2 linked regions of the Methylomagnum ishizawai genome follow. The protein of the gene in region 2 binds, or shares a complex with, the protein of the main gene of each other region. Links are inferred from orthologs where the notes say so. Each region holds a gene or a part of one and is shown on either strand. Other genes may lie near its edges.

Region 1 (3,384 bases), 160 kb from region 2 along the record:
TCGAGGACTTGCTGGCGCTCGAAGCCGCCGGTATGGGTGGCGACCGGCTGGCCCGTGCGGTCGAACACCACCGAGAACGGCAGCACCGACAGGTGGTTGCCGAGTTGGTCGGCCCAATGCGGCACGCGCTCGTCGCCGAGCAGGATGGGGTAGTTGATGGGATTGTCCTTGAGGAAGGTGCGGACCTCTTCCGGGTCGTCGATAGCAGCCCCGACGAACTGCAAGCCTTGCCCGCCGAGTTCCTGCTGCAAGCGCGAGAATTCCGGCATTTCCTCCCGGCACGGCGGGCACCAAGTGGCCCAGAAGTTGAGGACCACCACCTTGCCACGCCATTCGGCCAGGGAATGCGGCGTGCCCGCGAGGTCGTGCAGCGGCGGTTCGGGGACGGGTTCCGTGGGAGACGCCCACCAGTGCTGGGTGGCGATACCGGCCAGCAAGGCGGCGACCGCGACCAGTGGATACAACACTTTGCCGGTCATCAGCGCACCACCTTCCGCACATGTGCCACGAAGTTTTCGGCGTCCATATAGCCCACCACCCGGAACGCCTTGCGCTCCGCTTGGTCCGGCCCGAAGAACAAGGTGGCGGGCGGTCCCACCAGACTGAACCGCTTGAGCAGGGCCGCGTCGTCCTCGGTGTTGTCGGTGACATCGGCTTGCAACAGGACCACATCGGCCAGCGCGGTCCGCACCTTGGCATCGGTGAAGGTATAGCGCTCCATCTCTTTGCAGGACACGCACCAATCGGCGTAATAATCCAGCATCGTCCAGCGCCCGGCGGCCTGGGCCTTCTGGATTTCGCGGTCAAGTTCGGCCACCGATTTGACCCGCCGGAATTCCAGGGATTGCGGGGCCGCCGCCCCGGTACCGCCCGCCGCGACCGCCTGCAAGCCGCGCAAGGGTTGCAAGGGATCGCCCGTGTTGGCGGCCACGCCGATCAAAAGCAGGACGCCATAGGCCAGCATCACGATACCGACGCCCTTCCACAGCCTGCGCCAGCCCGAAGCGGGCTGCGGCAGCGTATCCAGCGCCCCGAGGTACATCGCCGGGATAATCAGCAGCAAAGCCCACAGGAACATCGAAGCCGCGGGCGGCAGGATACGTGCCAACAACCACACGGCGATGCCCAGCAAACCCACGCCGAACACGGCTTTCACCGAATTCATCCAGATACCGGCCTTGGGCAGCAATTTCCCGGCGGAAGCCCCGATGGCCAGTAGCGGCAGCCCCATCCCCAGTCCCAGCGCGAACAAGGCGCAAAAACCCAGCACCCAATCGCCGGACTGGCCGATATAGATCAAGGCACCGGCCAGCGGGGCCGCGACGCACGGCCCGACGATCAAGGCCGAGAGCGCCCCCATCACCGCCGCGCCCGCCAGCGTGCCGCCATGCTGGCGGTTGCTCCAACCGACCACACGGTCCTGGATGAAACCGGGCATTTGCAGGGTGAACAAGCCGAACATCGACAAGGCCAGCACCACGAACACCGCGCTGAAGGCGATGATGACCCTGGGCTCCTGGAACAAGGCTTGCAGATTGCCGCCGAACAGCCCCGCCAACACCCCGAACACCGCATAGGCCAAGGCCGAAGCCAGCACATAACTCAGCGACAGGAAGAAAGCGCGGCGGGTGGTCAGATGATGGCCGTGGCCGACCACGATGCCGGACAGGATGGGAATCATCGGGAACACGCACGGCGTGAACGCCAGCAGCAAGCCCATGCCCAGGAAGCTCGCCACCGTCAGCCACAGCGAATCGTTTTGCAACGAAGAGAAAATCTGGCATTGCTCAGATTGCGGCGCGTCCTCGACGAAGCCTGCGGCGGATTTCATCTCGCATTCGCCGGCGGGGGCGGCGGCGGGTGCGGGCGTGGTGTCCACACTGGCCTGGACCGTACCGGCGGCGGGCAATAGCAACTCGACCGTCTGGTTCATTGGTGGATAACATACGCCGCGGTCGGCACAGCCCTGGAACCCGGCCTTCAAGGCCAGTTTGAGCGGTTGGGCCGCATCGCGCACCAGCGGCAGCGCGAAAGCCACCGTTTCGTGGAACACCTCGACATCGCCGAATTCCTCGTCGTGCTTGGCTTCGCCATGGGGGATCGAGTAATCGCCCAACGCCACGCCCGGCGCCTCGGCCAGGGCGAGCTTGAATTTCTCGCGGTAGAGGTAATAGCCCTTGGCGATCTGCCAATGCAGCCACAGGGTATGATCGTCCTTCACCTCGGCGAAAAACCGGAACGCCTGCTCGGCGGGCAATAGTTCATCCTGGCCGGACCCCGTTTTCAGCCCCAAGGCATGGAGCGCCCCGCCCAGCATCGAATTCGACGCCGCCGCGACATTCAACGGTGGCGGCGCGGGCCAGTCCAGCCGCAGCGTCTGTTTGAGCGGCGGATAGCATACCCCGGCATCGGCGCAGCCCTGCACGCTCATCTCCAAAGCCAAGGTTTGCATCCCGCCGTCCTGGCGCGCCACCGGCAAGCGGATTTGGGCATGGTTCCGGTAGACCTCCATCTCGCCGAAAATCTCGTCGTGCTTCAGCTTGCCCTCGGGCAACACCGGCTCGCCCAATTGGACCCCTGGGGTTTGGGTGGCGAATTTGAATTTCTTGCGGTAGAGGTGATAACCCTCGGCAATATCCCAATCCAATACCACCGTGTCGCCCTCGATCCGGGCCGCGCTCCGAAACGCCTGTTCCGCCGGCAACAGGTCTTCGCCCTCCAGCGCCCAGGCCACGCCCGCGCACCACAGGCACAGCATAAAAAAGCCGCCCCAGGCTCCAAGGCGGCGGCTGAAAAACAGGACGGGAGTCAGGGTTGGGGATGTAGACATGCGCTGATCCAGTGCAGATAAGGGGCCGAACCGCGCGCCACGGGCAGGGCGACGATTTCGGGGACATCGTAGGGATGGCGGGATTGGATGAAAGTTTCCAAGGCCGGATAGAGAGCGGCTTCGGTCTTGATGAGCAACAGGTGTTCGGAAGCCCGCTCGGTCTTGCCCTCCCAGGTGTAGACCGAAACCAGGCCGGGCAGGAGATTGACACAGGCCGCGAGCCGCGCTTCGACCAAGGCTTCGGCCAGCGCCCCGGCGCTGTCGGCGTCGGGGCAGGTGCATAGAACTAGACAGTATTCGGTGGACATGGCAAAAAGCCCCTGGGTTTTCCCGAATTTTACCGTATGAGGATGGGATGGACATTAGACAATGGTTATTGGCCGCCGTGGTGGCCCTGCCGCTCCTGGAGCTTTACCTTCTAATCAAGCTGTTCGGGGCGCTGGGCTTCGTCACGACGGTGGCCTTGCTGCTGGGCGCGGCCAGCCTGGGGATGTCGCTATTGCGCTCGCAGGGCTTATCGACCTGGATGAACGTGCAACGCGCCCTGGCGCGGG
Region 2 (3,272 bases):
GCTCAAGCTGTTCATTTCCTATGCCCACGAAGACGATGCGCGGCGGGAAGAGCTATGCAAACATCTGACGCAAATGAAACGGGAAGGCTTGATCGACCCCTGGCACGACCGGGATATCACCGGCGGGAAAGCCTGGGCCGGGGAAATCGACGCCAACCTGGAAGCCGCCGACTTGGTGCTATTGCTCATCAGCGTGGACTTCCTCAACTCCGACTATTGCATCGACGTGGAACTGAAGCGGGCGTTGGAACGCCATGCCGAGCGGCAAGCGCGGGTGGTCCCCATCATCCTCCGGCGCTGCGATTGGCAATCGGCCAGCTTCGCGAAATTGCACGCGCTGCCCAAAGACGGCGAACCCTTGGAAAGATGGCCGACCGCCGATACTTTCTTCACCGAAGTCGCCAGGGAATTGCGCCGGATTGTCGGGGAATTGCGAAGCTGTCGGATACAAGTCGATGACACGGGATTTGCCGGTCCCAACGAAAACAGGAAGCCAGGGTTTCCAAGGCCGGGCTCCCAAGCGGGAACCTGGGAACAAGCGCGACAGTGGCTGAAATCGCATCCGCTCAAGATTGCGGCGGCATTCGTATTCGCTTTGGCGGTTTGGGGATGGCTGGCGGGCACGGACTGGCTGCTACGGGAAGGCGACCGGCTCTACCACGACCCGCTGCCGGAACAACGGGCGAGGGCAACGGACTACTACGAAGGGGCGCTAAGACTCAATCCCTTCCTGGCCGAAGCCCATTTCCGCCTTGGCGTCCTGTCCGACCAAGCGGGAAACCCGGAATCTGCCCTGACACATTACCGGCGGGCGGTCGAACTGGAAACACCGGCCCCGCCTGAGTATTACAGCAATCTGGCCTACGAATATCTGGCGCTGGGCGAATATGGGAAAGCCATCGAGATTTATGGTCGAATCGAAGGTTATCCCCTCGCCGCCTTGGAATCGGCCAAAGCCCATTGGGCTTTGGGCCAGCCACGCCCCGCCCGCGATGATCAAGCCCAGGCGATCCGCTGGCTAAAAGCCGACAACGCCGACCACTACCGAGACCCTTGGTATTTCACCACCGCCGACGGAGGCAAAGGCATCCGGCTCATCAAGGCCGAAGACAAGCGTTGTTATGCCCGGCTCGCCTTCGCCGCCAGCCTGTTCCTGGATGGCCAGGAAGCCGACGCCGCGCAGGCCATGCTGCAAACGGGCTGCCCGGACGATGCCGCCGACATGAAAGACGTGGTGGCCGACGACCTCCAACGCTACGCCGAAACCGTTCCCGATTTACGCGAAAGAAGCCGGGCATTCCGGCAACGCTATCTCGCCCACTCATGAACCCGCCGCCCGTAAACGCAAACGGGGCGGGTATGCCCGGCATACCCGCCCCGTCCGCTGTCCAGGAAACCGCTATCGGCTATTTCTTGGCGGCGGCTTGCGGTTCCGGCTGGTCCGCCGCCTGCTGCTCCATGATCTTGACCAACTGCGCCGCCGGCACATACCCTGGGAGGATATCGCCCTTCTCGGTGATGATCATCGGCGTGCCATTGGCCCCGAAGGCATTGCCCAGCGCCAATTGCTCGTCCACCGGGTTGTCGCAGTCCTTGCGGTCGGGAGTGTCGCCCTTCTTGGCCTTGGTGAAAGCGGCATTGCGGTCCTTGGCGCACCATACCGACACCGCCTTGAAATAGGATTCGGTGTTGGGGCCGCTGCGCGGGAAGAACAGGTAGCGGATTTCGATGCCCTGGGCGAGGTATTGGTCGATCTCGGAATGCAGCTTCCGGCAATAGCCGCAGTCGATATCGGTGAAGACATAGGCCACATGCTTGGTGGCCTTGGGCTTGAACACGATCATCTGGCCCACGCCCATCTTGTCCAGCGACGTGAGCCGCGCCCCGGCCAACTTGGCCTCGGTCAAATCCTTGCGGTCCTTGACATCGACCATCGAACCCTGGATCAGGTAGCGCCCATCCTCCGACACATAGAACAGCTTCGCCCCCATCATCACTTCGTACAGCCCCGGTATCGGCGAAGGCTGGACCGAATCCGGCTTGAGCGTGGGCAAGTTCTGTTTCAATGCCTCCTCGACCGCCTTGGCATCGGCCTGGACCGCGCCGGACAGCATCCATCCCAGCCCCAGCAGGGCGGCGCTTACGATTCTCTTCATGGCAACTCCAAAATAGTTGGGAAAACCCGGTCAGTTAAACAGGCGCTCAATATCGAGGAAGAACGCCAATACCATCAAGCACAGCAAGATGAACATCCCGACCTGCTGGCAATACGCCAAGGTCCGGTCGGATACCGGGCTGCCCTTGACCCCTTCGATCAGATAGAACAGGAGGTGCCCGCCGTCCAGCACCGGGATCGGCAACAGGTTCAACACCCCGAGGCTGATGCTGACGATGGCGAGGAATTTCAGGAACTGGCCGAAGCCGACGCTGGCCGATTGTCCGGCGTACTGGGCGATGCTGATGGGGCCGCTGAGGTTATCGACCTTGGCCTTGCCGATCACCATGCGCCCGATCATTTTCAAGGTCAAGGCGGCGTAGCCGTAGGTCTTGTCGATGGCCGCGCCCAGGGCCGGGAACAGGCCGAGCCGGTATTCGGCCCGCATCGATTGCTCCATGTCCTCCGGCATCCTGACCGCCGCGCCGATCCGGCCCACCCGGCCTTCGGCGGAATCCACGCCTTTCGGCTTGATGTCGAGATCGCGGCGGGCACCCTCGCGTTCGACGACGGTGCGGATCGCCACGTCCGGGTGGGTGCGGACGAATTCGACCCATTCCTTCCAGGTCTTGATCGCCGTGCCGTCGGCGCTGACGATCAAATCACCGGGCTTGAGTTGGGCGGCTGCGGCGGCGCTGCCGGGTTCGACCCGGTCGATCACCGGCGGCAAGGCGGGTTCGTAGGGGCGAAAGCCGAGTTTTTGGTAAAGCTGCTCGGGTTCCTGCGCCACCTCCTGGGGAATCGTCAACACCAGGACGCGGGCGGCCCCGTCCGCGCCCTTGACCTCGACCTGGATCGGTTCCTCCTCGACGGCGGTCTCGACCACGGCGGCGAGGGCGGCATTCCAGGTCGGGGTGGGATCGCCCTTCACCGCGACGATTTCATCGCCTTCGCGGAAACCGGCCTGCCCGGCCAGGGTTTCGGCCGCCACCGGACCCAGCACCGGCCTGAGTCCGGTTTCGCCCAGCATGAACACGGCCCAATAGATCAAAACCGCCAGCAGCAGGTTGAACACCGGACCCGCCGCCACGACGCAAACCCGTTTCCACAAGGCTTG

What was found.
Region 1: the proteins of B9N93_RS18720 (region 2) and dsbD are in contact, whole or in part, in a crystal structure (PDB 1JZD), measured with the Escherichia coli proteins. The link is inferred for Methylomagnum ishizawai from one-to-one orthologs.

What each region holds. Positions count from the first base shown.
Region 1 is NZ_FXAM01000001.1:3,999,554-4,002,937, forward strand. What follows is about bases 155-3,226. They hold dsbD (protein-disulfide reductase DsbD), read right to left. Parts: upstream 2,831-3,226; coding sequence 479-2,830; downstream 155-478. Other genes in these bases: B9N93_RS17870 (TlpA family protein disulfide reductase), read right to left, coding at 155-479; cutA (divalent-cation tolerance protein CutA), read right to left, coding at 2,809-3,138; B9N93_RS17885 (FxsA family protein), read left to right, coding at 3,186-3,226. Outside these bases: more of B9N93_RS17870, read right to left, coding at 1-154; more of B9N93_RS17885, read left to right, coding at 3,227-3,384. UniProt on the Escherichia coli protein: Required to facilitate the formation of correct disulfide bonds in some periplasmic proteins and for the assembly of the periplasmic c-type cytochromes.
Region 2 is NZ_FXAM01000001.1:4,164,349-4,167,620, forward strand. What follows is about bases 282-3,241. They hold B9N93_RS18720 (DsbC family protein), read right to left. Parts: upstream 2,157-3,241; coding sequence 1,407-2,156; downstream 282-1,406. Other genes in these bases: B9N93_RS18715 (toll/interleukin-1 receptor domain-containing protein), read left to right, coding at 282-1,327; rseP (RIP metalloprotease RseP), read right to left, coding at 2,187-3,241. Also shown: more of B9N93_RS18715, read left to right, coding at 1-281; more of rseP, read right to left, coding at 3,242-3,272. UniProt on the Escherichia coli protein: Acts as a disulfide isomerase, interacting with incorrectly folded proteins to correct non-native disulfide bonds.